3 regions of the Dyadobacter sp. 676 genome follow, and region 1 is predicted to be linked to each of the others. Evidence: riboswitches for the same ligand, from Rfam matches in the RefSeq annotation. Region 1 holds a riboswitch; each other region holds the start of a gene.

What was found. Region 1 has a riboswitch for cobalamin ahead of ABV298_RS05635 (ABC transporter substrate-binding protein). Riboswitches for the same ligand answer to the same signal wherever they lie in the genome.
Region 2: linked by a shared signal. The riboswitch ahead of metE (5-methyltetrahydropteroyltriglutamate--homocysteine S-methyltransferase) and the one ahead of ABV298_RS05635 (ABC transporter substrate-binding protein) in region 1 are both predicted to bind cobalamin.
Region 3: linked by a shared signal. The riboswitch ahead of ABV298_RS12405 (TonB-dependent receptor) and the one ahead of ABV298_RS05635 (ABC transporter substrate-binding protein) in region 1 are both predicted to bind cobalamin.

What each region holds. Positions count from the first base shown of each region.
Region 1 covers NZ_CP159289.1:1,216,301-1,226,860, reverse strand. Annotated here, with positions in the region: gene ABV298_RS05650 (cobyric acid synthase) at 1-1,431, shown strand, start outside; gene ABV298_RS05645 (aminotransferase class I/II-fold pyridoxal phosphate-dependent enzyme) at 1,435-2,457, shown strand; gene cbiB (adenosylcobinamide-phosphate synthase CbiB) at 2,436-3,377, shown strand; cobalamin riboswitch at 3,532-3,765, shown strand; gene ABV298_RS05635 (ABC transporter substrate-binding protein) at 3,764-4,966, shown strand; gene ABV298_RS05630 (cob(I)yrinic acid a,c-diamide adenosyltransferase) at 4,967-5,551, shown strand; gene ABV298_RS05625 (bifunctional adenosylcobinamide kinase/adenosylcobinamide-phosphate guanylyltransferase) at 5,548-6,060, shown strand; gene cobT (nicotinate-nucleotide--dimethylbenzimidazole phosphoribosyltransferase) at 6,062-7,096, shown strand; gene ABV298_RS05615 (adenosylcobinamide-GDP ribazoletransferase) at 7,103-7,888, shown strand; gene cobC (alpha-ribazole phosphatase) at 7,873-8,406, shown strand; gene ABV298_RS05605 (DUF1572 domain-containing protein) at 8,450-9,013, shown strand; gene ABV298_RS05600 (hypothetical protein) at 9,020-9,364, opposite strand; gene ABV298_RS05595 (sigma factor) at 9,384-9,686, opposite strand; gene ABV298_RS05590 (DoxX family protein) at 9,932-10,336, shown strand; gene ABV298_RS05585 (phosphocholine-specific phospholipase C) at 10,397-10,560, opposite strand, start outside.
Region 2 covers NZ_CP159289.1:4,300,174-4,310,733, reverse strand. Annotated here, with positions in the region: gene ABV298_RS19350 (carbamoyltransferase) at 1-1,838, opposite strand, end outside; gene ABV298_RS19345 (acyl-CoA thioesterase) at 2,169-2,552, opposite strand; gene metE (5-methyltetrahydropteroyltriglutamate--homocysteine S-methyltransferase) at 2,745-5,066, opposite strand; cobalamin riboswitch at 5,286-5,513, opposite strand; gene ABV298_RS19335 (glucosamine-6-phosphate deaminase) at 5,688-6,419, opposite strand; gene fumC (class II fumarate hydratase) at 6,570-7,970, shown strand; gene ABV298_RS19325 (hypothetical protein) at 7,995-8,555, shown strand; gene ABV298_RS19320 (D-2-hydroxyacid dehydrogenase) at 8,655-9,596, shown strand; gene ABV298_RS19315 (galactokinase) at 9,613-10,560, shown strand, end outside.
Region 3 covers NZ_CP159289.1:2,770,332-2,780,891, forward strand. Annotated here, with positions in the region: partial or broken gene ABV298_RS12355 (FGGY family carbohydrate kinase) at 1-1,408, shown strand, start outside; gene ssb (single-stranded DNA-binding protein) at 1,459-1,794, opposite strand; gene ABV298_RS12365 (hypothetical protein) at 2,040-2,396, shown strand; gene ABV298_RS12370 (aldo/keto reductase) at 2,427-3,302, shown strand; gene ABV298_RS12375 (hypothetical protein) at 3,466-3,843, opposite strand; gene ABV298_RS12380 (hypothetical protein) at 3,853-4,050, opposite strand; gene prfA (peptide chain release factor 1) at 4,182-5,255, shown strand; gene ABV298_RS12390 (DUF255 domain-containing protein) at 5,294-5,854, opposite strand; gene ABV298_RS12395 (glyoxalase superfamily protein) at 5,937-6,299, shown strand; gene ABV298_RS12400 (DMT family transporter) at 6,296-7,222, opposite strand; cobalamin riboswitch at 7,281-7,482, shown strand; gene ABV298_RS12405 (TonB-dependent receptor) at 7,579-9,453, shown strand; gene ABV298_RS12410 (DUF5074 domain-containing protein) at 9,464-10,543, shown strand.

The DNA of each region.
Region 1 (10,560 bases):
TCCGATGTTGGTAAAAGCGTAATAACAGCGGGCTTTTGCAGGATATTCAGGCAGGACGGGTACCAACCGGCCCCTTTTAAAGCGCAAAACATGTCGCTCAACAGCTTTGTGACGGCCGATGGGCTCGAACTGGGACGTGCCCAGGCGGTACAGGCCGAAGCGGCGCAAATACCCTGCGAGTCGGATATGAACCCGGTGCTGCTGAAACCCACCAGCGACCGGTCGTCGCAGGTGGTGCTGAACGGCAAGCCGGCAGGCAACCAGTCGGCTTACGCGTATTTTATGGCTAACGACAGGCGGGAGCTCTTTTCCGCGGTAAAGGAGGCCTTCGACCGCCTTGCCGGCAAATATTCCCCGATTGTGATGGAGGGAGCGGGCAGCATTTCAGAACTTAACCTGAAACACAGGGATATCACCAATCTGAGGATGGCCGCACACGCGCGGGCTGCGACCTATTTGGTAGCGGATATCGATAAGGGTGGGGTCTTTGGCAGTGTTTATGGTACGATCGCGCTGCTTACAGAAGAAGAACGCGCTTGTATGAGGGGCATTATCATCAATAAATTCCGGGGCGACGGACGGTTGTTCGAAGACGGCAAGCGAATGCTCGAAGACCTCACGGGGTTGCCAGTCGTGGGTATTTTGCCTTACTTCAGGGACATTCACATCGAACAGGAGGATTCTGTTTCGCTTGAATTAAAACACCGGTCGGCGGTGGAGGGCAAAGTGAATGTGGCCGTGATCCTGTTGAGGCGGCTCTCCAACTTTACCGATTTCGACCGGTTGGAAAAGGACCCGCGGGTCAATTTGTATTATACCAATGAACCTTCCGAAATAGCGAAGGCGTCGGTCGTGATCATTCCGGGAAGCAAAAATACCATTGCGGATATGCTTGTCGTCAGAAATAGCGGGATCGCAAAGGCAATCTACGACGCGCACAAGGCCGGGAAAACGGTGATCGGTATTTGCGGAGGATATCAGATGCTCGGCGAAGCCATTCTGGACCCCGATCATGTGGAAGGCGAAATAGAAGCATTGCCCGGGTTAGGCCTATTGCCCGTCCGAACCGTTTTAAGGCCGGATAAAACCACTTTGCAATGCACTTTCAGGTTCAGGGAAGCGGAGAAAATGTGTTCGGGTTATGAAATCCATATGGGCGAAACAACCGCATCGAGCGCCGGCACGCCGGTGGCTACACTTTCGGACGGACGCCTGGACGGTTTCTACCGCGATGCACGCACCTGGGGCACGTATTTGCACGGAATTCTCGATAACGAAGTGGTGATCGAAAGCATTCTGGAACCTTACACGACTGAAAAGACGTCTCCTTTCGACTATCGGCAATTTAAGGAGCAACAATATGATAAGCTCGCCGACTTGCTGCGGGCGAATATGGATATGGATCTGATTTACAAAAGTTTGGAGGAATAGGATATGTTGCACGGGCATGGCGACGACGGTTACCGGTATGGAACCACGATTGTTGCGGATTTCAGCACGAATGTCTGGTACGGAGGAGAACCGGCGGGGTTGAAGGAATATGTTTTTGGAAAATGGAACGAGGTCAACCGGTATCCTGAGGTGCTGGCCGAGAGCTTGCTGGAGAAGATCGCCGTCCATCACGGCCGCCAAACCGGGGAAGTAATGGTTTGCAGCGGCACGACGGAAAGTATTTACCTGCTTGCCCAACTTTTCGCTGGGAAACGCGCGACGATCGTTACTCCTACATTTTCGGAATATGAGGATGCTTGCCTGGCGTTTGGGCACGACGTGAGGAGCATGCCATGGCAGGAAGCGACGGTGCTGCCGGGGGTGAAAAGCGATGTGGTGTTTATCTGCAGTCCCAATAATCCGACCGGACTGCTATTCAGGGACTTGCAGTATTGGCTCAGATTGAACCCGCAATGCCTTTTCGTTGTCGACGAAGCTTTTATCGATTTTACAGAAGGCGAAAACTCGGTTGTACCGCTGCTGGACCGGTTCGCCAACTTACTGGTAATGCGCTCGCTGACGAAAACTTACGCGATTCCCGGCCTCAGGCTAGGTTACGTCCTTGCGCGCGGGGAGGTGATAGATCAACTGATGAATATCAAACAACCCTGGACGGTAAATACGCTGGCGATTTCGGCGGGCCATTATATTTACGATCATTTTGCCAACGTACAGCCACCGGTTTCCCAACTTTTACATAATAAAAGAACGTTCGTTCAAAAATTGCAGGAAATAGAATGCCTGGAAGTGGGTGACAGCGATACGCATTTCTTTCTTGGAAGAACGTTGGTGAGGAATGCCTCGCAGCTCAAAGATTTTCTGCTGGAAAAATATGGCTTTCTCATACGCGACGCAGGCAATTTCCGGGGCCTGACGCGACAGCATTTTCGTATCGCTACCCGGAGGCCGGATGATAATCAGCAAATGTTCGACGCATTAAAGGAATGGCAGACACTTTACTACTAGTCCTGCCGCTGATTGCCGGCTACCTGCTCGATCTGTGGCTCGGCGATCCCGATCATTGGCCGCATCCCGTGCGGGTTTTTGGCAACGCCATCGCCAAAGGGGAGAAACTGCTGAACCGCGGGCGTTTCAGATTCTGGAAAGGTGCGATGTTAAGCGTGGCGCTGGTATTATTGGTATTCGCATTTTTTTACGGACTCAATGCGCTACTTTTCCGTGTGTCAGCATTATTATTGATTATCAATAGTATCTGGGTTTACTTCGGGCTTGCCAACCATTCGCTGATCGCCGAGGGGCGTAAGGTTTTTTCGGTGCTGGAAAACGAAGGTCTGGAAGCAGGGAGGAAGCAACTCTCGCGCATAGTCGGGCGGGATACCTCAAAACTCGGTCCTCAGCAGATACGCATAGCTGTGCTGGAAACCATGTCTGAAAACCTGAGCGACGGTGTGATAGCCCCGCTATTTTATTATGCTGTCGGGGGAGTGCCGGGTATGATGGCTTACAAGATGATCAACACGATGGATTCGATGCTCGGGTATCGCAGCGAACGTTTCGAATGGTTCGGGAAATTCGCGGCCAGGCTCGACGACCTGGCGAACTTCGTTCCGGCCCGGCTGACGGCCCTTTTGATGGTTTTGGTAACCGGAAGCAAGCGGGGACTTATGTTCGTATTCAAATTCGGCCCGATGCATAAAAGCCCTAATGCGGGATATCCCGAAGCTGCATTGGCCGGTATCCTGAATTGCCGCTTCGGCGGCCCGAACGTGTATCACGGGACGGTGGTTGCGAAACCGTTCATCGGAGAGAGCGACCGGGAGATCGGAGCGGCGGATATCCGGCGGGCTGTATTGGTCAATCAAAGGTCATGTTTTATAATGGTATTAATTGTGACAGTGATTATCCTAATTTCCTGTCCCGCTTGATCTTTTGAACGGATCCTGGTGAAACTTTTACCAAACATGCGATCTCCTCGACAGCGAAGAAGGTTTCTCTCAGTAGGTCATTGAAGCCTATCGTCTCGCTTCATGAACGCGTGTGTGAAATGAATGTTTGCAATGATAAGCAATAAAATATCGCTAGTTTTGCGACAATCCAGGTGCACGCGTCGTGCGTGTTAAAAGGGAATCCGGTGAAAATCCGGAACAGTCTCCGCTGCTGTGAGTTCAGAACGAGGCTCTTGTGAGATGCCACTGGGATATAATTTTGAATGATTGAATGACCGAATGTTTTATTCAATCATTCAATCATTATTCCCGGGAAGGCGCAGGAGTTGAACGAGTCAGAAAACCTGCCTGCCAACATGGTTAACATGGCTTTCGGAAGAAAGGCCGATGACAAAATGATTATCAGAAAACTATTTGCAGTTCTCCTGCTGCCGGGCCTTCTGGCTGGTTGCGGTACTTCCTCGGCGCTTTACGAAAAAGGCGGATCGCATTATTCCGGGCGTGACCTGTTCCCCGAAAAGGTGAAAGTTTCACACGCGCGCGGCTTTGCGATCACGTATCATGATCACTATAAAGTCGTGAAAATCATGAGCCCGTTCGAAAAATCGACGGACACGCTGAGTTATATCCTGGTACAACGTGGTACGCCGCGGCCCATCGGCTATCATGACAGCCAGTTCATCGAAATTCCGGTGCGCAGCATGGTGGCGATGTCGTCGCTGCACATCGGATTAGTAGGCTTTCTGGGTTGCGAGAATATCCTTACCGGAATGGGCAATCTCAGGTACGTGTCTTCGCCAAAGGTGCTCGACCGCATTAGGGCAGGTAAAATTGTGGAAGTAGGTAAGGATCAGGGACTAAACGAAGAACTGTTGGTGAGCTTGCATCCGGATTTGATCATGGCTACGGGCAGTCCGGTTTCGAAAGTAAGCCGCTATGAATCCCTTCATCAGGCTGGTATACCGGTGATGGTGAATTCGGAATGGGTCGAGAGGACGCCGCTGGGCCGGGCCGAATGGGTAAAGCTGCTGGCGGTGCTTACCAATCGGGAGACCGATGTGAACCGCAAATTTGCGCGTGTCGAGGCAGAATACCAGAAACTGGTCCGGTTAACAAGCAAGGTTGGTCCGCGACCGAGCCTGCTGGTGGGGATGAATTCCAAAGACGCCTGGTACGTCCCGAATGGGGACAGCTACGTGAGCCGTTTCTTTCGCGATGCGGGTGCTTCTTACCATTGGTCGGATACAAAAGCAACGGGTAGCCTTCCGCTGAGTTTTGAAACGGTGTATCCGGTGGCATTGCAGGCGGATTTCTGGCTGAATGTGAGCATCGGAAGTGTGCAGACCAAAAAGGATATCCTGGCACGGGATGCCCGCTACGCCGATTTCAGGTCATTCAAATCCAATCACATTTATAGCTACAACAAACGCATGAATGCCCAGGGAGCGAACGATTACTGGGAATCGGGCGCGGTGAACCCGCATCTGGTGCTGGCCGATCTGATCCGGATTATCCATCCCGAGTTGTTGCCCAAGCATGAGCTGATCTATTATAAATCCATTAATTGAATGAAAATATATACTAAAAAGGGGGATAAGGGAACCACCGGGCTGTTCGGCGGGAGCCGGGTGAGTAAAGACGACGTGCGGATCGAATGCATCGGGACGCTCGACGAAGCTAATTCGACAATCGGCATGCTGCGGGTGAAGTTGGGCAACGGGCATGAATGGCAGCCCGGCTTACACAAAATACAGAAGGACCTGATGGACATGATGTCGCATCTGGCGCGGCCGTCGGACGCTAAAAAGGAAAATAAAAACCCGATGCCGGTTGATGGGGCGACCTTTTGCGAGGATTGGATCGATGCCCTGGAAGCTGCTATGACCTCGCCGTCGGATTATTTTTTGTTGCCGGGAGGGAACGAAGTGTCGGCATTATGCCACGTGGCACGCACGCAAATGCGCCGTGGCGAGCGGCGGCTGGTGTCGCTTATGAAAACCGACGAGGTACACGAGGCCATTCCGGCCTATATCAACCGCCTTTCCGATCTGTTTTTTACCCTGGCCCGGGCGGAGATGGACAAAGCCGGCGTCGCGGAGGAGAAATGGCAACTTTTTCTGTACAAGCGTTTCAAAAACGTGGAGCCGTCATGATCATCTATATTACCGGCGGCGTCAGGAGCGGCAAAAGCAGGTTCGCGATGGAGCTGGCGTTGCAAAAGAGCGGAAGTCCCGTTTATGTCGCAACCTCGCGGATCCGCGACGAAGATTTTGCCAGACGGGTGAAGCGGCATCAGGACGAGCGCGGGCCCGAATGGGTTTCCCTGGAAAGCGAGAAGGATCTTTATTTGCTTCCGTTAGGGGGTAAAGTGGTGGTTATCGATTGCGTAACATTATGGCTTACAAATCTTTTCGAGGCCTTCGGTTATGATGTCGGTAAATCCCTGGCCGCATTTAAGGCGGAAATAGACGCCCTGGCCCGGATAGATGCCACTTTGATCATCATTTCCAACGAAATAGGCATGGGCGTTCATGCCGCGACCGAAGCCGGGAGAAAGTTTACCGATTTGCAAGGGTGGGCGAATCAATACGTCGCCGCTGTGGCCCGGGAGGCGATCATGATGGTTTCGGGGCTTCCATTAACCTTAAAATCCACAAAATAATATGTATACAGCTGCCGTAACACGCGAGGAAATCCAGGCAAAAATAGACTCGAAAACAAAGCCACTGGGAGCACTCGGGGCGCTGGAAAGGCTGGCGTTGAGGATCGCCTCGGTGCAGGGCACTCTGTCGCCGGAACTCGTTAATCCCCATATCATTGTTTTTGCCGCGAGCCACGGCATCGCATCGCAGGGGGTAAGCGCGTACCCTTCGGAGGTAACGCCCCAGATGGTCCTTAATTTTATGGGAGGTGGCGCGGCGATCAACGTTTTTACGCGTCAGCATGGCATAAACCTGCTGCTGGTGGACGCCGGCGTGGATTATGATTTTGGGAAAAACGAAAAACTGATCGATGCGAAAGTTAATTTCGGTACGAAAAATTTTCTGAAACAACCCGCGATGACGGCCGCCGAATGCCGGCGGTGTCTTGAAAAAGGGGCAGAGTTGGTTCGCCACGTCAGGGAAACGGGCTGCAATGTGATCGGCTTCGGAGAGATGGGCATTGGCAATACCTCCGCGGCGTCGATGACCATGAGCCGGTTGCTGGAAATCCCGGTTTCTGAATGCGTCGGAAAAGGTACCGGCTTGAATGACGTCCAGCTCTTGCAGAAAATAGCGGTTCTGACCGATGCCTCCGAATACCATAAAAACGAACCCAACGATCCCGAATCGGTGCTGGCGACTTTCGGCGGATTTGAAATTGCCATGATGTGCGGTGCAATGGCCGAGGCAGCAAAACTGGGAATGCTGGTGTTGGTGGATGGTTTTATAGCCTCGGTAAGCTACCTGTGCGCATTCAAAATGGACGCTTCCATCGGGCATAATGCGGTTTTCTGCCATCAATCCGATGAAAAAGGCCATCGCCTGCTGTTACAGTGGCTGCAAGCCGATCCGCTTCTCAAACTGGATATGCGGCTGGGCGAAGGCACAGGCTGCGCGCTGGCCTACCCGCTCCTCCAAAGCGCCGTTTCCTTTTTGAACGAAATGGCCAGCTTTGAAAGCGCGGGCGTAAGCCGGAATACCGAAAATCAGAACTAATATCCGATGCCCTATTTTCGCAAACAGCTGACCCTGTTTTTTACCGCGCTGCAATTTTACACACGTCTGCCGGCACCGAAATGGGTGGTTTATCGTCCGGAAAATCTGAGCCTGTCGACGGGTTACCTGCCGTTTATCGGCTGGATTGTAGGTGCCGCAGCGGGCGGCGCATGGCTTGTCGCGGATTATTGTACCACTCCCACGGTAGCTGTTCTGTGCTCGATGATTGTTTCCGTGCTGTTGACCGGCGCATTTCACGAAGATGGTTTTGCGGATGTTTGCGATGGTTTCGGAGGCGGGTGGACGAAGGAAAAAATCATGGAAATCATGAAGGACAGCCGCGTCGGTACGTATGCATCCGTGGGCCTGATATCGATCCTCGCCTTGAAATTTGCGCTTTTGCAAGCGATAAGCGGTTCGGAAGGCGGGATCGTCGCCGTGCTCGTGAGCGGGCATTCGCTGAGCAGGCTCATGCCTGTTTTTGTCATTTACACGCTGCCTTATGCGCGGGAGACCGGCGGCAAGGCAAAACCTGTTGCCGAAAAGCCGCCTTTTTCGGTATTGGCGACCGCTATCGTTTTCGGGGTTATGCCCTTGTTGGCGTTCCCGGCGGTATTCGGGCAGCCTTTGGTCGTGATGGCGATCCTACCGATGGGATTGGTTATGGCGGTGCTGGCGGGCTATTTCAAAAAATGGATCGGTGGTTACACGGGCGATTGCCTGGGGGCTATCCAGCAGGTCTGTGAGATCGCATTCTATCTTTTCGTCGTTGTGCTATGGAAATTTACCTGATCCGGCATACGACGCCCGTTCTCGAACGTGGCCTGATTTACGGCCGCAAGGAACTTTTACTGCATGCCGGTTTTCCATCGGAACTCGAAATCGTACGATCGAAGCTGGATCCGGATTTGGATATCATTTATTCGAGCCCGGCTTCCCGCTGCACCACGCTTGCGAAGGCCATCGGCGCCGGGTTCGTGACCGATAGCCGTTTACAGGAGCTGGATTTCGGGGAATGGGAGGGCAAAACCTGGGATACCGTCGACCCCGCGGCGTTGCAGGCGTGGATGGACGATTATGTGCACGCGTGCACGCCTGGGGGCGAGAGTATGATGCAGATGTACGCACGCGTGAAGTCGTTTTGGGATGATCTTGGGAAAACCGCCCATCATAAAATCGCGGTCGTGACACACGCGGGGGTGATCCGGCTGATCCTTTCGATGGTTCGGGGAATTGCGCTGACCGAGATTTTCGATATCAATCCAGCTTACGGCGAAGTGTTCCGGATCGAGCGTTCCATTAGTAGATAACAATTTGTAATTTGGGTTGAACAAACCATTATTTCACCAGACCATGAACCAGGAATACCTCGAAAGCGTAAGAAAGCAATTCGAATATTACAAAATGCTCGGCGAAAAGACGATTGCGCAGCTGGGCGACGAGCAGCTTTTCTGGAAATACAATGAAGAAAGCAACAGCATTGCCAGCATTGTCAAGCATTTATGGGGCAATATGCTTTCCCGCTGGACCGACTTCCTTACCACCGACGGAGAAAAGGAATGGCGTGACCGCGATGCGGAGTTCGAAAACGATATCGATGGGCGCGAAGATCTGCTTGCCAAATGGAACGAAGGTTGGGAATGCCTTTTCAAAGCGCTGGATTCATTGGACGCATCCAACTGGAACACCGTGATTTACATCCGGAACCAGGGACATTCGGTGATGGAAGCGATTAACCGGCAGCTGGCCCACTATCCGTACCATGTAGGACAAATCGTGTTCATCGGCAAAATGGCGCTGGACGATAAATGGTCGTCCCTGTCGATTCCGAGGGGAAATTCGCGGAGCTATAATGCCGACAAATTCGCCCAGCCCAAGGCCAGGACGCATTTTACCGACGAGTATATCAAAAAATAATCATGCTTAGCGCCTGAGCCAGTAAATGGCCAGCAGGGCGAGCAACGCCAGCGCGGCCGTTGCGGCGACGACGAAATTGCGGTTGCGATAAAAGGGTGTCCGATGTTCGCCGGCAGCGTCCTCTGACACCATATTCTCGCGTAAACGACCCAGTAGCCGGGTAGAAACGGCCGGTTCGATCTCTTCTCTTTGGGTAAAAATCTTGTCGGCCTCCGAGGTCATTACTTCGTCGAAAACCCATTTTCCCGCCGGGGTTCGCAGGTGGCGAAGCAGTTCGTCCTGCTCGGGCCCGTTGCACTGGTTCGAGATGTATTTGTAAACGAGGTTCCTGATGTGAATTTCCTTATCCATGCATTCGGCCCGTTTTTCCTCAGAGTTGCAGTACCGGTTGCTCTTTTCCTGCGCGCGTGAGCACGTGAAAAATATGGCTCTTGCAAATTTTAAGCAGATAGCCTTTCAGGGAGCATTCGTTATGGAGGCAGTCCCGGTTCTCCCACAATTTCAGGAAAACGTCGTGCACAGCTTCTTCGGCATGTTCGGTGGATTTCAGGAACCGGAGCGCAAAGCGGAATAGATAAGCGTGGTAGGTTTCGTAAACCCTTGTGAAAGAGGGTATGTCGCCATTGCGGATGCTTGCTGCAAGGATATCATCCTGCATGATCGGTTCTTTCATACTTCGTTTTTTTCGGGCTACGTTTTGAATTTCAGTTATAAGCAAGTTACTGCAAATTTCTACTTTTTTGTTACCTAAAACGGAATAAATCCGCTGCAATTGCGTCGAACACGGGAGAATTGTTCTGTTGATGACGCAAACGCCCCCTAACAATGCCGTTTTTACACAGCGCCCGTCCCGCCGGCACCTGCTAGTTTTGTATCAACCAATCAGTCAAACAAAACTTATATAAACCAGGAAAAATTATGGAAGCTACACTCGTCACTTCGAACACAAAAAGCCAGGGAAACAAAGGCGTGCTTGCCGGCAAAATCATCAGCGCCTTGTGCATTCTGTTCCTGCTTTTCGATGCCGTCATGAAGGTCATCAAAGAATCACATTCCATCGAAGGCTCGGCGGCGCTGGGTTGGCCGGTGGACCAGGTACAAAACATCGGTATCGCGCTCCTGATATCGACAATCCTTTACATAATCCCTCGCACGGCCATTCTCGGCGCGATTTTGATTACTGGTTACCTGGGAGGCGCTATCGCGATCATGGTGCGGGTTGGGCAGCCATTGTATTTCGCGGCGGTGTTTGGCGTGCTGGTATGGGCGGGTCTGTACCTACGCGATGAGAAAGTACGACAATTGATTCCTTTCAGAAAATAGCGTTTCAGATTACATTTCATCAATATGTACAGGCCGGAGGTTGACTATCTCCGGCCTGTTTTATATTACACCACCCATCAGCGGATCGGTTTTCGTGACGGCGCCGGTTTCCACATGCCCGGCAAAGCGCTCTTCATATCCCTCGTAACCCTTTACCTTCACGCTGAAATCGTACCATTGAAATGATTTGCTCAGATCCAGTACGAGCGAGGCCTTCGAGCCGA
Region 2 (10,560 bases), 3.1 Mb from region 1:
TTATCTTTTTCCAGCCATTCGGGCTGCTGTTTTTTATCAAAAATGTAGTTACCAACCACCAGGTAATCCATTTCGGTCCGCATAAAGCACCGATATGCGTCGTTGGGCGTACAAACGATAGGTTCCCCGCGGACGTTGAAACTGGTATTCACGATCACCGCGTAGCCTGTCAACGACTTGAAGGTGTCGATCAATTCGTAGTAGCGCGGGTTGGTATCCCTATGCACCGTCTGGATGCGTGCCGAATAATCGATGTGGGTGATGGAAGGCAGATCGGAACGCTCGAAATAGAGCTTTTCACGTAAGTCCAGAGAGCCGTAGTTCGCCGGCACCGGCTTGCGGCGGCTTTCGGCTACCGGATGGACCAGAAGCATGTAAGGCGAAATCCCATCGTAATCAAAATATTCGGAACAATCTTCCGCCAGCACCGACGGCGCAAATGGCCTGAACGATTCGCGGTACTTGATTTTGAGGTTCAGTTTTTTCTGCATTTCGGCATTGCGCGGATCGCCCAGAATGCTGCGGCCTCCCAATGCGCGCGGCCCGAATTCCATTCGGCCCTGCACCCAGCCCACCACATTGCCTTCCGACAGCACCCGGGCAGTCTCCCGGGCCAGGTCCTTGAAATTTTCGTAGTAGGTATAAACGGCTTTGTACTTCTTGGCTGTCAGCGCTACGTCGAGATCGGAGAACGTCGGGCCGAGGTATGACCCGCGCATGGCGTCGGCCTTCCAGGTAACCTTTCTTTCCTGCCCGAAATAAATATGATAAGCGGCCTGGGCGGCACCCAATGCGCCGCCCGCGTCGCCGGCAGCCGGCTGAATGAAGATGTCTTTGAAAATATTGGCCTTTTGCAGCTTACCGTTTGATACGCAGTTCAATGCGACACCACCCGCCATACAAAGGTAATCCGCGCCGGTAAGACGTTTCGCTTCTTTGGCCATCCTCACCACCGCCTCCTCGGTAATATTCTGAATGGCGAGGCCGAGATTACAATGCACCGCTTCGAGCGCATCTTCCGGCCGGCGGGTTTTGAAACCGAACAGCGCCTCCCATTTGTGCTCGTTGACCATTTTCAGGCCGGTAGCATAGTCGAAATACTCCTGGTTGAGCCACACCGACCCGTCCTCTTTCAGATCGATGAGTTCTTTCAAAATAATATCCTCATAACGTTTGATATCCGGCGAAGATGGATTACCGTACGGCGCAAGGCCCATCAGCTTGTATTCCCCGGAGTTCACCCGGAAACCCAGGAAGTAGGTGAATGCCGAATACAGCAACCCGAGCGAATGCGGAAAGCGAAGTTCTTTGAGGATACTGATATCCTTTCCTTCACCCAGACAGATCGACGCCGTAGCCCATTCCCCCACGCCATCGATGGTCAGAATAGCCGATTTTTCAAATGGGGAAGGGTAGTATGCGCTGGCGGCATGCGAGAGGTGGTGCTCAGGAAAGAGCATTTTCACCTTTTTCTTCTTCTTATCGTAGCCCAGTTTTTCAAGCTCCTCGTTGATGAGCCTTTTCAGGAACATCTTTTCTTTGATCCACACGGGCATCGCCGTCAAAAACGAGCGTACGCCTTTGGGGGCAAATGCATAATAAGTCTCGAGCAATCTTTCAAATTTCAGAAGCGGCTTGTCGTAAAAAACGATTGCATCGAGCTCGTTGATGGACAATCCGCCGTATTCGAGGCAAAAGGCAACCGCGTTGGAGGGAAAACCGGGGTCATGCTTTTTACGAGTGAAACGTTCTTCCTGTGCTGCGGCGACAATTTCGCCATTATCTATAAGAGCCGCGGCCGAATCATGATAGAAAGCCGAGATACCTAAAATTTTCATTAAAGCGTGATTAGAATAATGTGTACAGTTTTGTCCTACACCGTCCAAAAGGCGTGCAAGATAAGCATTTTGAACAAGGCTGCAACCCGCCGCAGGACGTTGATTGCCTTCATAATGTTATTAAGCGGTTCGGAATCAACCAAATAAAGAGCGACGGTAACGAAATGTTAATAGTTTCAATGATGCCTTTAATTCTAATTCGCTAATTCTGAACCACTTCGAATGTGCCCCTAATTTACTACAACAAGTGGTGCCGTATGATAAATTATGCAATCTCATGAGCATAGCGTCGGGCTCCCCGTTCGCCGACGTGGCAGCCAAATGACAACGCTACAAAATTCTGGTAGGCTTATGATGCTCATCGAGCGCCACAAATGTAAAAATTCCGGTCACCGCTTTTTCACGGCTCTCTTCATACATTTTCTCGACAAAAATGTCGACCCGGACTTTCATGCTGGTATTCCCAACCGTTTCAACCCGGCCAACAAGCTCGATAATGGTCCCCGCAGGAATGGGATGTGTGAAATCGATACGGTCGGAAGAAACCGTTACGCACCGCAATCTTGAAAACCGCGTGGCGGCAATGAAAGCGACCTCGTCCATCATCGACAGGGCGGTACCACCGAATAAAGTATCGTAATGGTTGGTGTTATTAGGGAAAACAGTTTTAAAAACGCGTGTTTCCGAGGCGGTGATTTTTTCTTCGAGTGTCAAAATAAATGCTTTAATGTATTGATAACAGGAGTGCGGTTCGATGTGGTCAGGGGTGTCAAGGATAGTCGGGAGTGGTCAGGGGTAGTCATTTATTGTCAGGTATGGTCAGATAATAGTCAGGTATTTTCACCTCTGACGACACTTGACAACACCTGACAATAAATGACCACACCAGCCCACAAACGACCGTCGCTATCCCGCGACTTCGACCGATTCGCGCAGCAAGTTAGCCGCGGAAATCATGTTACGCAAAGCCGCTTCGGTTTCCGGCCATTTGCGGGTCTTCAGACCACAATCCGGATTCACCCACAAATTGCGGGCAGGGATTACCTTCAACGCTTTTTCCAGCAGGAAAACCATCTCGTCGACTGTCGGCACGCGGGGCGAATGAATGTCGTACACACCCGGCCCGATTTCGTTCGGATAATTGAATTGCGCAAAAGCGTCGAGCAGTTCCATTTGCGAACGCGACGTTTCGATGGTAATTACGTCGGCGTCCATGGCCGCGATGGAGTCGATAATGTCGTTGAATTCGGAATAGCACATGTGCGTGTGGATCTGCGTCTGGTCGGCCACGCCCGCGGCGCTCAGGCGGAACGCGTCCACCGCCCATTTCAGGTAGCTCTTCCATGCATGTTTCCGCAATGGTAACCCTTCGCGAATGGCCGGCTCATCGATCTGGATCACTTTGATTCCCGCCTTTTCGAGATCCACCACCTCGTCGCGGATCGCGAGCGCGATCTGAAATGTGGTGTCTTTTCTCGGCTGGTCATCCCGCACAAACGACCATTGCAGGATCGTTACCGGGCCCGTAAGCATGCCTTTCACCAATTTCGTGGAGTTGGCCTGCGCGAACGACGACCATTTCACCGTCATAGGCTCCACGCGCTCGACGTCGCCGTAAATGATCGGCGGCTTCACGCACCGGCTACCGTAGCTCTGCACCCAGCCGTTTTGGGTAAAAACAAAACCCGAGAGCTGCTCGCCGAAATATTCCACCATATCATTCCGCTCGAACTCGCCATGTACGAGCACGTCGATGCCCAACTCTTCCTGCCAGCGCAGCGAATCCACGATTTCCGCCCGAATGCGGGCCTCGTACTCATCCAAAGTCAATGCTCCTTTCTTGAACTGCGCACGGAGCTGCCTCACCTCGTCGGTTTGGGGGAATGAGCCGATCGTCGTGGAAGGGAACAAGGGCAGTTTGAGTTTTTCCAATTGAATGGCCTGCCGGAAGGCGAATGTATTCTGTCGGTTAAAATCCGATTCACGCACTTCGCTAACCCGTGCTTTTACAGCTGGCTTGTGGATCAACGCTGATGTTCTACGGCTTTCGATGGCTTTTTGGTTATCCAGAAATGCGCTGTCATTCGAATAATCGGTCCCGGCGAGCCTCGCCAATGTCGTTACCTCTGCCAGTTTCTGTTTGGCAAACGCCATCCAGTTTTTGATTTCGGGCGTGAGCACCGCTTCGTTCCTTTCCAGGTCCAGGTCATAAGGGCTATGGAGCAGCGACGAGGAAGGTGCGACCCAGATCCGATCCTCTCCCAGTACATTCGCTGCCGTTTGAATCCATTCCAGCGACTTTCGGTAGTCGTTTTTCCAGATATTCCGGCCGTCGACCACCCCTAATGAAAGTTTTTGGGTTGATGCCGTGAATACTTCATCCACCAGGATTTGCGACAAGGTCTCCGCACCGCGCGTAAGGTCGATATGCAATGCGTCCACCGGCAATACGGTAGCGATGCTCAGGTTATCTTCCAGCGGCCCGAAATAGGTTGTTACCAGAATGCGCAGCTTCGGAAGCGTCTCCCGGATCTGGTTATAAGCGCTCAGGAATGCGAGTTTTTCCTTTTCATTCAAATCCAGCACGAGCCCTGGCTCGTCGAGCTGCACCCATTCGGCACCTCTCGCTGCGAGTTCTTTTAATATGGATATATAAACAGGTAGAAGACTGTCCAGCAAGTCGATCCGCTCAAAACCGCCCTCCTTTTCTTTGCCTAAAAGCAAATAGGTAACTGGCCCAAGCAGCACCGGTTTGGTGAGAATGCCTTTTTGCAATGCATCCTCGAATTCCAGCAGCACCTTTTCGGAGTACCGCTTGAACTTCTGGTCTTTCACAAACTCGGGAACAAGGTAATGGTAGTTGGTGTCGAACCATTTCGTCATTTCCATCGCGTTGATATCCAGCCCGTTTTTCTGGTAACCACGGGCCATGGCGAAATAAAGGTCTAGCTCCTTATTGGATTTCCCGTCGAGCAGCTGGTGGTACCGCCCGGGAATCGCGCCTACCATCAGCGACGTATCGAGGACGTGGTCGTACAGCGAAAAATCGTTGGAAGGAATAAGGCCAATGCCCGCATGCTGCTGCGTTTCCCAATTCTGATGGCGGATTTTGCGCGCGACTTTCTGCAATGCATCGCGGTCGATCGCGCCGGCCCAGTACTGTTCGTTGGCCTTTTTGAGTTCGCGAAGGCTTCCCACGCGCGGGTAGCCCAGGTTGTGTGACAACATAACTTTTTGTGTTTAAAGAGTTAATAAAAACCCTGTGAAAACACCCTCCCATCCCGGCAAACGCCTGTTGCGAACGCTGACCGGTACTTCATTCCATGGCGGTAACACACGGCTACCCTGCGAAACGAACAGATACAGTTCCCCCGAACCGGCCGGGAGCCTGTGGTACGCTATAAAATGTGGTAAATCAATGCTTGACTACACTCCACCCGTGAGAGGGAAGCCATTGAGGGTGATGGCAAGTCTCCTGGCTCGTATCATTTCTACCGCCCTTCTCGAAGCGCCGGGACGCTGCAATGGGACGCGAGGGTAAAAACGGGTCCTGAAAACATCAGGACGGATACTTACAGTAGCACGACTGCCCGTGAATTGCACACGGTTCCTTTTTGTTTTGCTTGATTTTGGCTGAGGGATCCAAAAGCAAAAACCACCACCCCGATTGACGGGCGTTCACAAAGAACTGCGTCAAATTTAGGCGGAATGCATATTGCGCAGGAAAGCGCACCTTGATTTAAGTGAAGTGGAGAAAAATTACTGGTTGCGTTAGGATAAAATATCTAAATCAGGCTTGAAATGCTGGCCGGAAAAGTGATTTCGCAAACCCGGATTTAGGGAAATATGTTACGAAATCAACTCCGCAGCATCCGCATCCAAAATAAACTCCGCGTTCAAATGATTCTGCAAAACCGTTGCTGGAAAATCTTTGGAAACGGGGAATGCCAATGCCCGCTGGATAACCGGTGCCTTTGCAGCGCCGGAAGCCAACAGAATGGCCGAACGCGCTTCCAGAATGTGGCGGATACCGACGGTAATGCCGCGTGTGAGGCTGGTCGGCTGTTTGAAATACTTCTGCCCTACCTCGACGGTCACCGGATCGAGCTCCGAAATGTGGGCGTAAGTATCCCAGGGTGTGCCGGGCTCGTTGAGGGCGAGGTGGCCGTTCATGCCTACGCCTAATATAATAAGGTCGAGGCCTCCGAGGCTCTCGACGATTTTATTGATACGGTCGCATTCGGCTTGCGGATCGAAGGCTTTGCCGTCGAAGAAGACGATCTGGTCCGGGCGCAGACCGACAGGTTTCAGGAAATCGCGGTCGAGGAGGTCGCGGCAACTGCCATCGTTGCCGGCGCCGAGGCCAATCCATTCGTCGAGGCCGACGAAAATGCATTTCGAAAAGTCGACACGCCCCTTCTGATTCGCGGCTACCAATGCATCGAACATACCTTTCGGACTACTACCCGACGGGAAGCAAATAACCGATTCGGGCTTGTGGTTCATCAGATCGATTACTCGCTCGGCAGCGGCGGAGCTCATCAGTGCGTAATCGGGGTAAATGCTGATTTTAGGTATCATGAAAAGCGGAGTTTAGGATCTCGGTGCGTCAATCTAAACATTCTTTTTTTCAGACATGAACATTTATCCATAAAAAACTCCAGAAACTGCAAACCCGATCCTAACTTTACCGCGCATTGTTCATTTTACATTATCATTCTACGTCAAATAATGGAATACCGTATAGAAAAAGACACGATGGGCGAAGTGCAGGTCCCTGCCCATGTATACTGGGGCGCCCAGACACAACGCTCGATCCAGAACTTTCCTATCGCACAGGATATCAATAAAATGCCGAAGGAGATCATCAAGGCCTTCGCATACCTGAAAAAAGCCGCCGCTATTACCAACTTTGAAGCGGGTGTCCTTCCCAAAGAAAAAAGCGATCTGATCGGACAGGTCTGCGATGAGGTCCTTGCCGGCCAGCTCGATGACCAGTTCCCGTTGGTAGTATGGCAAACCGGCTCGGGAACGCAATCGAATATGAACTGCAACGAGGTAATTGCCTATCGCGGGCACGTGCTGCAAGGCGGTCAGCTTACCGACAAAACCAAGTTTTTGCACCCGAACGACGACGTGAACAAGTCGCAGTCGTCGAACGACACCTATCCAACGGCCATGCACATTGCGGCTTACAAAATCCTGGTGGACGTGACCATTCCGGGTATTACGAAGTTGCGCGATACTTTGAAAGCGAAAGCCGAAGCCTTTAAAAATGTCGTTAAAATCGGGCGTACGCACTTTATGGACGCTACGCCGCTCACTTTGGGACAAGAGTTTTCCGGCTACGTATCCCAGCTCGATCACGGCCTGAGGGCGATCAACAACTCGCTGGCGCACCTTTCGGAGCTGGCACTGGGCGGTACCGCGGTCGGAACGGGCATTAACACCCCTCCGGGATATTCCGAAAACGTCGCGCGCCACATTGCCGCGCTTACCGGCCTGCCATTCATCACCGCCGAAAACAAATTCGAAGCGCTCGCGGCGCACGACGCGATCGTGGAGGCGCATGGTGCATTGAAAACCGTGGCGGTGAGCCTGATGAAGATCGGTAACGACATCCGTATGCTGTCGTCGGGCCCGCGCTCGGGCATTGGCGAAATCCATATCCCTGATAATGAGCCGGGTAGTTCCATCATGCCGGGTAAAGTGAACCCTACCCAATGCGAAGCCATGACCATGGTAGCGGCACAGGTAATGGGTAACGACGTCGCGATCAGCATCGGCGGCTCCAATGGCCATTTCGAGCTGAACGTATTCAAACCGCTGATGGCTTACAACTTCCTGCATTCGGCCCGTCTGATCGGCGATGTGTGCGTGTCGTTCAACGACAATTGCGCGGTAGGTATCGAGCCATTGCACGAGAATATCAAAAAGCACGTGAACAACTCATTGATGCTCGTCACTGCCCTGAACACGAAAATCGGTTACTATAAAGCCGCCGAAATCGCGCAGACCGCTCACAAGAACGGCTCAACGCTCAAAGAAACGGCTGTGGCGCTGGGTTACCTCACGCCGGAGGAGTTCGATGCGTGGGTAAAACCGGAGGATATGGTGGGTGAAATCAAATAATTGATACGCTGAACATACTCGCAAATGCCCCGCCAAAGCGTGGGGCATTTGCTTTTAGCCTTAAAGAAGATGGATATCCGTCATGAACTGCTGGCCGATCCTCACCAGTCAAAGTGGAAGGCCACGAAAGTCGCCGAATACGCCTGCACTTCCCCCGAAGCATTCAGGGAACTGATGCATTGCTTCGAGTCGGACGAGTACCGTCTGGCGCAAAGGGCGGCTTACAGCGTGAGTATCGCCACCGATTTGCAGCCCGGGCTGATCGGGCCCTACATCGGTGTGCTGATCGGCCAGTTGAAGCGGACCGACGTGCACGATGCCATTATCCGCAACAGCGCCCGCATTTTGCAGGACGTCGCCATTCCAGACGAATTTCATGGTGAACTGATGGACGCCACGTTTGGAATCATCGGTAACCGCCAGGTAGCGGTGGCGATACGGGCGTTTTGCCTGACCATTCTCTTCAATCTTTCCAAAATCTATCCCGAAATCCGCAAAGAGCTTCGGGCGCAGATCGAGGATTCGATTGCGTTTGAACAACCGGCATTTGCGTCGCGCGCCGCGAAAATCCTGAAAAGCATTTGAAAGGTGGTAATTGTGGAGGATAGATGGCCATTTCGCCGTCTGATTAGCAGATATTACAGGTAAATCATTTTACCTTGCTTCTTTAAACAAAAACAATAGATGATCATATACTGCCACGCCTTACTCGACGGCTCGCTCAACGCCAAACTCAGCGAAGCGCTTACCCCGCAGCATCAGATCCATTTCCGTACCGAATCGGCGGGCACCGACGAACTTAAAGCCTGGTTCGCCACGGCCGACTATATCCTGGGCAATCCGCCCGTAGCCTGGTTCGAAAACATTCCCGCCAATCTGAAATTCTGGCAACTCGATTCGGCCGGGTTCGATCAATACTCGTCCGTCGCTATTCCCGACCACGTCAAAACGGCCAATATGGGCGACTGGTTTGCGCGGCCGTGCGCCGAGTCGATCGTGGGTGGCGTGCTGGCGCTATACCGCGGTATCGACAGGCTGACGCTCTTGAAACAAAAAACACAATGGATCGGAACGCCGCTCCGGGCCGAGTTGAAAATTTTGCACAAACAGAATGTGATCGTGCTGGGAGCCGGAACGATAGGCCAGTCGGTGAATGCGATTTTGAAAGGACTGGGCTGCACCACGCATTTGATGGCACGTACATCGCAGGAGGCCGATCTCCGCAGCAAGGAAGATCTTTTCGATGAATTGCCGCATGCCGACCTGGTGATCAACACTTTACCGGGAACTGCGCATCATTTCGTGAATGCGGAGTTTATCGCGGTCATGAAGGACCAAAGCGTTTATGCGAGCGTAGGCCGCGGTAGTACAACCGATGAAAATGCTTTGATCGAAGCGTTGAAATCGGGTAAGCTCGACGGCGCCGTGCTCGACGTAACGGAAATTGAACCGCTGCCCGCCGACAGCCCGCTTTGGCAAATGGACAATGTGGTCCTGACGCAGCATACCGGTGGCGGTCACAAAAATGAGCACATGGGTAAAGTAGATTTATTTCTGAACAATATTTTGGCCATAGAGAACGGCGCGGCCATCGCCAATGAAGTGAACCTTGTAAAAGGGTATTAAACCGACCGAAACTGAAATGTTACTAACAGAAACCGATATCGCAGAAGGTATCCAGGACAAATATTTTTTAAAATTTGGCACCGCCACACGCGAAACCGCGAGGGTATTCCGCTCGCCGGGCCGCATTAACCTCATAGGCGAGCATACCGACTACAACAATGGCTTCGTACTGCCGGCGAGCGTCGATAAGGCCGTGTATTTCGTCGTCGCCCCGCGCGAAGACGACCAGGTGATCCTCTACGCCGCCGACCTCGATCAGACGTATTCGTTCTCACTCGACGACCTTTCCAAACCGGAAAAGTCCTGGCCGCATTACCAGATCGGGATTGTGGAGCAAATCCAGAAGCGGGGTTTGAAGATCGGCGGTTTTCAGGCGGCATTCGGCGGCAATGTGCCGGTAGGTGCCGGACTCTCCTCGTCGGCGGCGTTGGAATGCTGCCTGCTGTTTGCATTGAATGAGATCTACGGGCTGAACCTCGACCGTTTCAGCATTGTGAAAATGTCCCAAAAAGCTGAGAACGAATATGTGGGCGTGCAATGCGGCATTATGGACCAGTTTGCTTCTGCATTCGGAAAGGAGGAATCGGTAATCCGTCTCGACTGCCGTTCACTGGAATATGAATACTTTCCTTTCCCGATGGACGATTACCTGATCGTACTTTGCGACACGATGGTGAAGCATTCCCTGGCGAGTTCGGAATACAATACCCGCCGGCAGGAATGCGAGCGGGGAACGGCTATTTTGCAACAATATGATTCCAAAATACTGAGCCTCCGCGATGCCACGCCGGCATTGGTAGAATCTCATAAGGATGAAATGGGCGATGTGGTGTACCGCCGCTGCAAGTTCATCACCGAGGAAATCCAGCGTGTACAGGACGCCTGCGACCTGCTCGTACAAGGTAATCTCCCCGATTTTGGCAAAAAAATGTACGCAACCCACTTCGGGCTGCAAAATGAATAT
Region 3 (10,560 bases), 1.6 Mb from region 1:
TCCGCTTTCTATCCTGAGAGGGAAATGACCATTGCGGCCCCCAAGCCGGGCTTCGCCGAACAACAACCCCAGATGTGGTGGGAAAATGCATGTCTGGCGTCCCGGGCGGTCATCAAAAAAGCAAATGTCTCCCCCCGAAGAGGTGGGGGCGATCGGTATATCATATCAGATGCACGGGCTTGTCGTTGTCGACGAAAACCTGAACGTTCTTCGTCCGTCCATTATCTGGTGCGACAGCCGCGCGGTAGAAGTGGGCAACCAGGCGATGGAGGCTTTGGGGGAAGAATACGTTCTGCCCCATTTGCTTAATTCACCGGGTAATTTTACCGCCTCCAAGCTGGGTTGGGTGAAGCAGAACGAGCCCGACGTGTACGCGAAAGTCCACAAATTTATGCTTCCGGGAGATTACCTCGCGGCGCGTATGACCGGCGAAGTGGTTACTACACCTTCCGGACTATCGGAAGGTATCTTCTGGGATTTTGTAAACCAGCGTCCGGCCGACTTTCTGTTCGATCATTTCGGGTTCAGCCAACATATTCTACCGACGATACTTCCGACATTTGCGGAGCAAGGAAAAGTAACCGCCGCTGCCGCTGCCGAGCTGGGTTTGCATACCGGGATTCCGGTAACTTACCGCGCCGGCGACCAGCCCAATAATGCTTTTTCGCTCAATGTGCTCGAACCGGGCGAGGTAGCCGCCACAGCCGGTACTTCGGGCGTCGTGTATGGCGTAAGCGATCAGATCAAATTCGATCCGCAATCCAGGGTAAACACATTTCTCCACGTCAATCCTATCACCGCGGCTTCGCGTTATGGCGTGCTTCTGTGCGTAAATGGCACGGGAAGCCTCAACGGCTGGCTGCGTAATGCATTGTTCCGCGGGAATATTTCCTATCCCGAGATGAATGACCTGGCTGCACAGGCACCGGTCGGCTCCGACGGCTTATTCTGCCTACCGTTTGGAAACGGTGCGGAGCGTATGCTCGAGAACCAGGATCCCGGAAGCACCTTCAAAGGCCTTCAGTTCAGCCGGCACGATCTGAGCCACTTTACGCGCGCCTCGCAGGAAGGCATCGTATTTGCCTTATATTACGGTATGGAAATCATGGAGACCGTCGGTGTTTCCCTGAAAAATATCCGCGCCGGCGAAGCCAACATGTTCCTCAGCCCGGTATTCAGAGAGACTTTCGCCAATGTCTCGGGCGCTACGGTGGAGTTATACAACACCGACGGGGCGCAAGGCGCCGCACGCGCGGCCGGCTTTGGGCTAGGCTATTATAAAAGCCGCGAAGAAGCATTCACGGGCCTCACCGCTCTGCGCACCATCGAGCCCAATGCCACACTGGCGGACGCTACGCGCGAGGCATATGCCAACTGGAAATCGGCCCTTGAAAAAAGCCTTCGCTAGTACAAGCAGGCCTCATGTCAACTCCGGCATGAGGCCTTTATTTTCGGCCGCTACGCACTTGCTTCCTGTTTCTTCTGAACCTCTTCCACTTTATGTGCCGTCACTTCGGTGCGTTTCACGTTGCGGCCGTCTTTATCGATATATTGCCGGTAAGTCAACCGCCCTTCTATGGAAATCATTTTCCCCGTCGTCACAAACGTTTCACAACGTTGGGCCAGCTCACGCCAGACGACGATCTGGTGCCAGACCGTGTTCTTCACTTCCTCTTTATTCTTGTTTGTATAGCCTTCGTCGGTCGCCAACGAGAAGCTAAGCATTTTACCGCCGTCGAACTCTTTCATACTGATTTCGCGGCCCACGTTTCCGATTAATTTTACAGAATTCATAACTGTTAATGTTTTAGATGATGAATGACTATACCGGCTCTGGCTTTGCTAACCGGCCATGCAAAGGTGAACCGGCGGTGGGAAAAGATTCGGTTGATAACCACTTATAATCATATAAAAGCATTTGCAGCCATTTGCAAACGAAAAAAAGGCCTTTCAACGCTGCGTCTGAATTTTATTATATTGCATTCAAAGTAAATCTATGCACACCAACGGGGCTCTACGCCCCGCAAACGAAAAAAGACATGAGGAACTGCCAGGAATGCGGTAAGCCCTTGATGGGCCGGATTGACAAGAAGTTTTGTTCCGATATGTGCCGGAACAGCTTCAATAACCGGCTCAATTCGGACGCTCATAACCTTGTGAGGAATATCAACAACCAGCTTCGCAAGAACAGGCGGATTCTGCAGGAATTATGTCCGGACGATAAATCAAAAACAACCAAGCACATTTTGTTGTCGAAAGGCTTTGATTTCAACCTCATTACCAACGTCCGGCCGACGCTTAAAGGCAGCATTTACCACTTTGTTTACGATTACGGTTACCTCGAACTGGACAACGATTTTTATCTGATCGTACGGGATAAACGATTGGAGAAATAGATATTTTTGCAGGAATTCAAACTACCACCGATGAAAAAAGTAAGCCTCAGCGATTCCGGTCCGAAAGTTTCGGAAGCAATTTATGGTTTCTGGCGATGGACCGACGAGGGCGCCGCTACCACCTCGCAAATCGAAAAGACAGTTAACCTGTGCCTCGATCTCGGCATCAATACATTCGACCATGCTGACGTTTATGGCGACCATACCATCGAAGAGCATTTCGGCAAAATCATCAGCAACAAGTCGTTCAAGCGGGAAGACATCGTCCTGTTCAGCAAATGTGGCATCAGAACGTCGGATGATAAATATTTGACATATTACGATAACTCGCGCGAGCACATTATCAACAGCATCAATGGCTCGCTGAAAAGGCTCAAAACCGATTATCTGGATATTTTCCTGCTTCACCAAAGCGACTTGCTGGCAGACCCCGAGGAAACCGCCATGGCATTGGCGGAAATCGTCACTTCGGGAAAGGCCAAACACATAGGCGTCGCCAACTTCACCGTATTTCAGCATCAGCTGCTCGCGTCGTATCTGCGGATACCGATCGTAACCAACCATATCGAGCTTAACCTGATGAACACGACGGCCATCGAGGACGGCCGCATCGACTTCATCAAGCAGAGTTTTAGCAAGCCGCTCGCCTGGGCACCCCTGGCAGGCGGAAAAATCCTGCACGGCACCGACGAAAAGGCCGTTCGCCTCAGGGCCAAACTGGACGAAGTCGGTAAGAAATACGATGCCAATATCGAGCAAACGGCGGTTGCGTGGCTCATGAAACTGGGTACATTACCCATCATCGGGTCGCTTTCGGAAACCCGGATCCGAAATGGCGCCAGCGCTTCGGAAATCAAACTGAGCCGGGAAGACTGGTACGAAATTTACCAGGTCGTTGGAAAATAAAGTAATGGGCATTGCCGGACGATGCCCTTTACCAGAAATAATTCACTCTGTTCAATACTATCGCCTACTTCAATCATTCCCCCCCCGGGGTGCATCCGCGCGTATTATGACATTTGTCCGGATGTCAGGTTTACCCGAGTTTTAGCGCGCCCCTGTGCGGGAGTCAATCTTTCAGCTGCTTGGCGTCCAGCTTTCTGATAATTTCCTTTTTGTTAAAAAGCAGCCGCCACACGGCAAAGGTGGTATCCTGTCCTGCCATGCATTTCTTGCAAATAATACTCTCCGCCGAAACAGGCGCATTGTAGACCAGCAGCGTATCATTGAGCTGCTGTAAATTGTCACCTGCCTGCGTATTACTTCTGGCGCTGTAAGCATAAGCATCCAGAATTTCCCGCTCTTTCGGGTACAACCTGGCACTTTTCAGATCATTGGTACCAAGCAATTGAACCCGGACACCGTATTCCTTCTGCAACGCCGCGACGACCGGAATACCGCCGGGATCCTGGCAATGCTTCCAGGCCCGTACCGGGGTTCTTTTCAAGTTCGCTTTTCAGTGCTTTTTCGGCAATTTGCGCAATTTTTTTCCCCATTCGTCAGCCGACGAGACCAGCTGAACATTGGTAACCCGTTTGATTTGCGAGGCTTTAATCTCGCGGTTCAGTTCTTTCGTGTTCTCGATACGATTGTTTTTTAAATCGCAACCACACAGTGTACCGGCTAATGCTGCGACAAATATTATCTGTTTCATTTTTCAAATTATTAATCTGATTAATCAAACGGCATCCGATATGGACCGCCCCGGCCTCTTGAAACCATTCATTTAGCTAAAATGCGTATCTTTGTGCCCCGAATGCGTCGTGCCAAAGATATTCAATAAAGATGATCGATAAATTAGAAGCTATAAAAGAACGGTTTGAAGAGGTTTCCCAGCAAATCATACAGCCGGAAGTTGTCTCTGATTCCGCGCGTTATTCCAAGATCAGCAAGGAATATAAAGACCTGGGCAAGATCGTGGAGCACTACGCGCTCTATCAGAAATTGCAAAAGGACATCGCCGGCACCAAAGAACTTATAGCGACTGAAAAAGACGAAGATCTTCGTGAAATGGCCAAAGAGGAGCTCGACGAGCTCGTTCCGAAGCTGGAAGAACTGGAACAGACCATCAAGGAATTGCTTATCCCCAAAGATCCGAACGACAGCCGCAATATTATCCTCGAAATCCGGGGCGGTACGGGCGGCGACGAGGCCGCGATATTCGCCGGCGACCTTTTCCGCATGTACCAGCGTTTCTTTGAAAAAATGGGCTGGCGGTCATCGGTAATGGACTATACCGAAGGTACCAACGGCGGTTACAAGGAGATCATTTGTAAAGTCGAGGGAGAGGATGTGTATGGCAAAATGAAGTTCGAATCGGGCGTGCATCGTGTGCAGCGCGTACCTGCTACCGAATCGCAGGGCCGCATCCATACATCGGCTGCTTCTGTGGCCGTACTGCCGGAGGCCGAGGAGGTGGATGTACAGATCAACATGAACGATATTCGTATCGATACTTTTCAATCGTCCGGCGCGGGTGGGCAATCGGTTAACACCACTTATTCGGCGGTTCGCTTGACCCATATTCCTTCCGGGCTTGTGGTAAGCTGCCAGGATGAACGTTCACAGCTCAAAAACAAGGAACGCGCATTGAGTGTTCTTCGCTCGCGCTTGTACGAAATCGAATTGAAAAAACACAACGACGCAATTTCGTCGCAACGTAAGTCGATGGTGGGCAGCGGCGACCGGTCCGACAAAATCCGGACTTACAATTACCCGCAAAGCCGCATTACCGATCACCGCATTGGTTACACCGTCTATAACCTTCCGGCTGTAATGGAAGGCGATATTGCCGAATTGATCGAGAAACTGCGCATTGCCGAAAACGCGGAGAGGATGCAGGAAGGGGAAGTCGTTTAAGCTTTGCCCCCGCATAGCCGATACAAGCGTTCCGCTATCTATTTCGAAGGATACAAGGTTCCGTAAGTCTTCACCTTATAGCTTTCGAAATCCTGCTTTTTGTGGTAGTCTTCTCCAAAAAAGGTGATAATCTGGTGAAACTCCTTTGCCTTCAGATAACCCGGAAGCGGCTGGATCATATTGAAATGATCGTCCAGAAAAACGGTCGTGGGGTAGCTCGGCTGGTTATTGGTTAATGCCAATGCGATCTCGTTGATACCGCGGCCACCCTGTGCAAGATATTTGAACTGCTTGTCTCCCAGTTTGATCGTCTCCTTCTGCTCGGCATCGAGCTTCACGGCGTAATACTTTCGGTTGATATAATCGGTTACAGCCTTGTCCCTGAACGTTTCACGATCCATTACCTTGCACCAGCCGCACCAATCCGTATAGACGTCGATGAGCACCTTGCGCGGTTCTTTCTGGATCTTCGCGAACGCCTCCTCGATGGTTAGCCATTGAATGCCTTCGGCCGGCTTTTTACCGGTATCGGCCTTGAAACCGGCCAGAAACACCAGCATTACCGGAAATATTAACAGCGATGACAGGAGTCGTTTCATGGCATTTTTCTAGATTTCATTTTGTAAACAAATCTGATATACAAATTGTTGCCAGCCCCTTTCACCTCCAAACAGCATCCCCATGGAAGCCAGCAAAATCATCCCAATTTTACGCATTTTTGACGAAACCAAAGCACGCGAGTTTTACATCGACTGGCTGGGCTTCCAGATAGACTGGGAGCACCGGTACTCCGACGATGCGCCACTTTACATGCAGGTTTCGCGCGGCGGCCTGACGCTCCATCTCTCGGAGCATCACGGAGACAGCACTCCCGGTGCGAAAATATTTGTCGAATGCACCGGTGTACGGGCTTTTCATAAAGAGCTGAACAACAAGCAATACAAATACAACCGTCCCGGCCTCGAACACGAACCCTGGGGCGCTCTTTCGGTAACGGTAATCGACCCTTTTATGAACCGGCTGGCATTCAACGAACGGCTTTAAGCGCTTTTGGTTTTGGCAAACGATACCAGGATCCCGCCCGCGATGATCAGCAACATGCCCGTCAGCATCGACAGCGACGGGATCGCTTCACCCATCAGAAAGCCTATCAGCACAGAAAAAAGAATATTGGAATAGCCCACAGCGGCCACGCGCCCGGCTTTGTCGTAGGTAAAAGACTGCGTCAGCATTTTCTGGCCCAGCAATGCAGTCAATCCCAAAGCCAGGAAACCCAGCCACTGCCAGGTATTCTCCGGCCATTTGAATGTCCCGATCAGAAAGTCCAGATGTTCCATTGGATAATAGGTCCCGGCTACCATCGACAAAACAGGCATTACAATACCACTAAGCATGAATGACAGAATAATGGCGCGCGTATCGTACACCACGCCCAGTTGCCGGATCGAGAGATAGGAAACCGCCGTCAGCAATGCATTGCCCAAACCGAGTGCGTTGTCCCGCAACGACGAAGAAAGATCCGGCCGGAATACAAACAAAATGCCCGTGAACCCCACAAAGATCGCCATCCATTCCTTGGAATTCAGCGTTTCACCAATGAGCAGCCAGGAAAAAAGCGCGAGAAATATGGGATAGGTGTATTGATAGGTCGATGCGCGTCCGAGACCCAGCGTCTGGATCGCGTAAAAAAGCATATAAAGCGATAAAGTACCAACTATGCCTCTGAAAACGAGCAGCCCGAGCTTGCCTCCCTCCTGCTTCAGCGGCCGTTGCCATATACTGCTGATGATGAAAACCACCCCGACGATGTTCCTGAAAAACACCAGTTCCACAATGTGGAATTCCCTGCCGAGCCATTTTGAGATCGCCGAGGTGAGCGAAAAGAAAAATGCCGCGCCCAGCATGAGGTAAATGCCTTTCAGGGGCGACGGGTTCGGGGAATTTTCAGCAGGAGTGGCCAAAAGCATTCAGAATTTGGCGCAAAGATAGCGGTTATCGCAAAGAACCGAAAGTCGGAGGAAATGTCTAACTTTGCGCCCGCTTGGTGCCATATGCTGCTTCTGTTCAGCAATTAGGCTTAAAAGGGAATTCCGCGCGAACCGGAAGCTGTCCCCGCAACTGTTAGTCTGCCCAAACGTGCCCGCACTCCATGCCACTGTTTCAAAAACGGGAAGGCGCCGGACACGAACGACGAGCCAGGAGACCTGCCAGAGCATTTGATCGGACCGTTTTCGGAGGAAAGACAGAAGATCGCCGCCAATCGCAGTGAAACAGGGTGCTAACCAACCGGAGATTTCTGATTAAACCAGTATTATGGGCAAGCGTGGCTTTCGCATCGCCCGCTCATGCGCAAACCGACTCCATCGCACTCGAAACAGTGACCGTCAGGGGCTTTGTACCGGAACGTTTCATGAGTGGCCTCAAAATCCAGGCGATCGATTCGGCGATGCTCGCGCAGGCGCGTTTCCAGAACATCAGCGACGTACTTTCGACATTTACGCCTATCGCTTTTAAAAATTACGGTCCGGGGCAACTGGGTACTGCTTCATTCAGAGGCACGTCCGCGAATCATACGGCAGTTCTCTGGAATGGGCTGAATATTAATGCTCCCACACTTGGCCAAACCGATTTTTCCACTATCCCTGTGGCGGGTTTCGACAGGCTTTCCGTTCAATTCGGGTCGGCCGCGAGCATTGTAGGGTCCGATGCGGTCGGAGGAAGCATCCTGCTGGGCAGTGATGTACCCAAAAGCCCTTTTCACATATCCATCGGAAGGCAGGAAGAGAGTTTTGACAATCGCCAGACCCGGGCGGATATTCGCTACGTAACGGTTTTAAACAGGCAATGGTCGTTTTCGGGAAAAACGGCGGTTTACGACGGCCGGATGAACAACAATTACCGGAATCCCGTGCGAAAGGGTTACCTGCTTTTGCCTACCGAGACTTTCCAGAAAGGCATTGTACAGGATTTATTCCTGCAAGCTAAAAACGACCGGGAAATTTCTGCGCACGTGTGGCTCACGGATAACAAACTAACCTTAACGCCCGACGACGAACAGGGCCGGGAAATGACGCGCACGACAGCCTATCGCACCATGCTTCGCTATCGGGTGCGCTCGCTCACATTACGAACAGCATGGGTACGCGACATAATCGACTATGCCAAGGGCGACCTTTCACAACCCGATCATTCCGTAACGGATAAAATCGCCACGCGGATCGAGAATGACTTTTCGTTGCGCCCGGGAGCTAAGCCCAATCCGTTGTCCATCAAAACCGGGAGCGAATGGACGCACTATCGCTCGCGCGTGCCCGGCTATGTGTACTCGCCCGTGGCTGAAAACCGGACAGACGTTTTTTTGCTTACCCGCTGGCAGCCTGCCTCCCGAATCACGGTTTCCGTCAATCTCCGGCAAGGATTTGTTACCGGATTTAACCCGCCATTCACGCCGTCCGCCGGTGTGGAGCATCGTTTGATCCGGAAAAAACTTTATAATCTCTCCCTGAAAGGTTCATACGGGCGCAGCTACCGCGTCCCTACTCTGAACGAACGCCACTGGAAAGGCCTCGGTAACCCGGATATCCGCCCGGAAACGGGATGGAATAAAGAAATTGGAATAGAACAAACATTGAAATCCACGTCGGGAAGCACATGGCGGGCTTCGGTGACTCTTTACCATAACCGCGTTAAGGACTGGACCTACTGGAATCCGTCCAGAAGTTACCGTGTCGAAAACCTGCAACAGATCCTGGCCCGCGGGGTCGAACTGCAAACGAATTACCTGCATACAACGGAGCTCCGGCAAGCCGGGGTGGATGCCGGTTATGCATTTAACCGGAGCAGCCAGGAAAAGGCTTACGATAATTACTCCGAAGAAATCGTTGGCAAGCAGCTTGTTTTTGTGCCGGAGCATACGGCCTATGTCAATGCATTTTTTCAGCATAAATCCACCCGCATTACCGGACAGTTCCAGGCAGCCAGCCGACGTTACACAACATTCGATAATTCACAGTTTCTCGATGGCTATGGTTTGGTAAATCTCCTGGCCGAAACAACCATCTCCCTTGGTAAGGTAAGGGGCCGCATACAGGGACAGATCCGCAATCTGACCAACACGTTTTATTTAAATGTCAGAAATAATGCGATGCCGGGAAGAAGTTTTGCATTAAGTTTAACTTTTAGTTACGATTCTCAATAAATCAATGAAAATGAAAAAACAGTTAGCCAGTTCATTAGCAGTAGTTTTTACAGCCCTGGGAGCATGGTCGTGCGACCAGAGTGACCCGGCTCCGAAAGGGGATTTCGTGAGTGGTGTTTTTGTAATGAATGAAGGTAATTTCCTGCAAAATAACGGCGCTATCTCCTTTTTTCCCCGTGAAAACAACACCGCCAACGCCGACATTTTCGCCGCAGTCAATGGAAAAGCGCTGAATGGCGGGGTGCAGGACTATACGGCGTCGGGAGAACAAGGCATCATCCTGGTCGACAATTCCTCGGCGGGCCAGGACAAAGTACAGTTCGTTAACCGGTATACTTTCAAAGACGAAGGAGTCATCGGAGCGCCCGACATCGAGAATCCCCGGGAAGTTGTAATCGCCGGCAGAAAAGCATATGTGTCGTGCTGGGGCACCAACGCCGACTACAAATACAGCACCGGTTATATTGCGGTGATCGATATAAATACAAAAAAGGTGACCAAGAAAATCGACATCGCGAAAGGACCAGAAAACCTGGTTCTGAGCAATGGAAAACTGTTTGTAGGTACCACTACCTTTACCAACGGCAACATTCTTACGGTTATCAACACGAACACCGATGAAATCGCCCAGTCGATCCCTATGGAAGGGGTAGTTACGCCGATAGGCATCGACGCAAACGGCAAATTATGGATCAATGCGGGGATCAAAGCCGTACGGCTGAATCCTGAGTCGCTTACGTCCGAAGCCACTTTGGCGATCGGGACCGACGCCACCAAAGTGCCGGGTTCCTTCACAATGAGTTCCGACCTCAAAACAGTCTTCTTTGTATTGACACAATACGACGCCAATTTCAACCCGTCGGGTAAAACCTACAAATTCGGTATTACCGATTCTCAGGTGGACCTCAGCAAGCCCTTTATCGGCCGTTATTTTACAGGCTTGACAATCGATCCGTCTCAAGGCCTGCTTTACGCAGCCGTGACGCCGTCCCAGGCGCAGTCGGGCTATGCGATACGTTATCGCGTCGATGGAAACCTGGTCGATTCGGTGAAAGTCGGTATCGCCCCAACAGGATTTTTCTTTCAATAAGGGTTAATACGCCACGT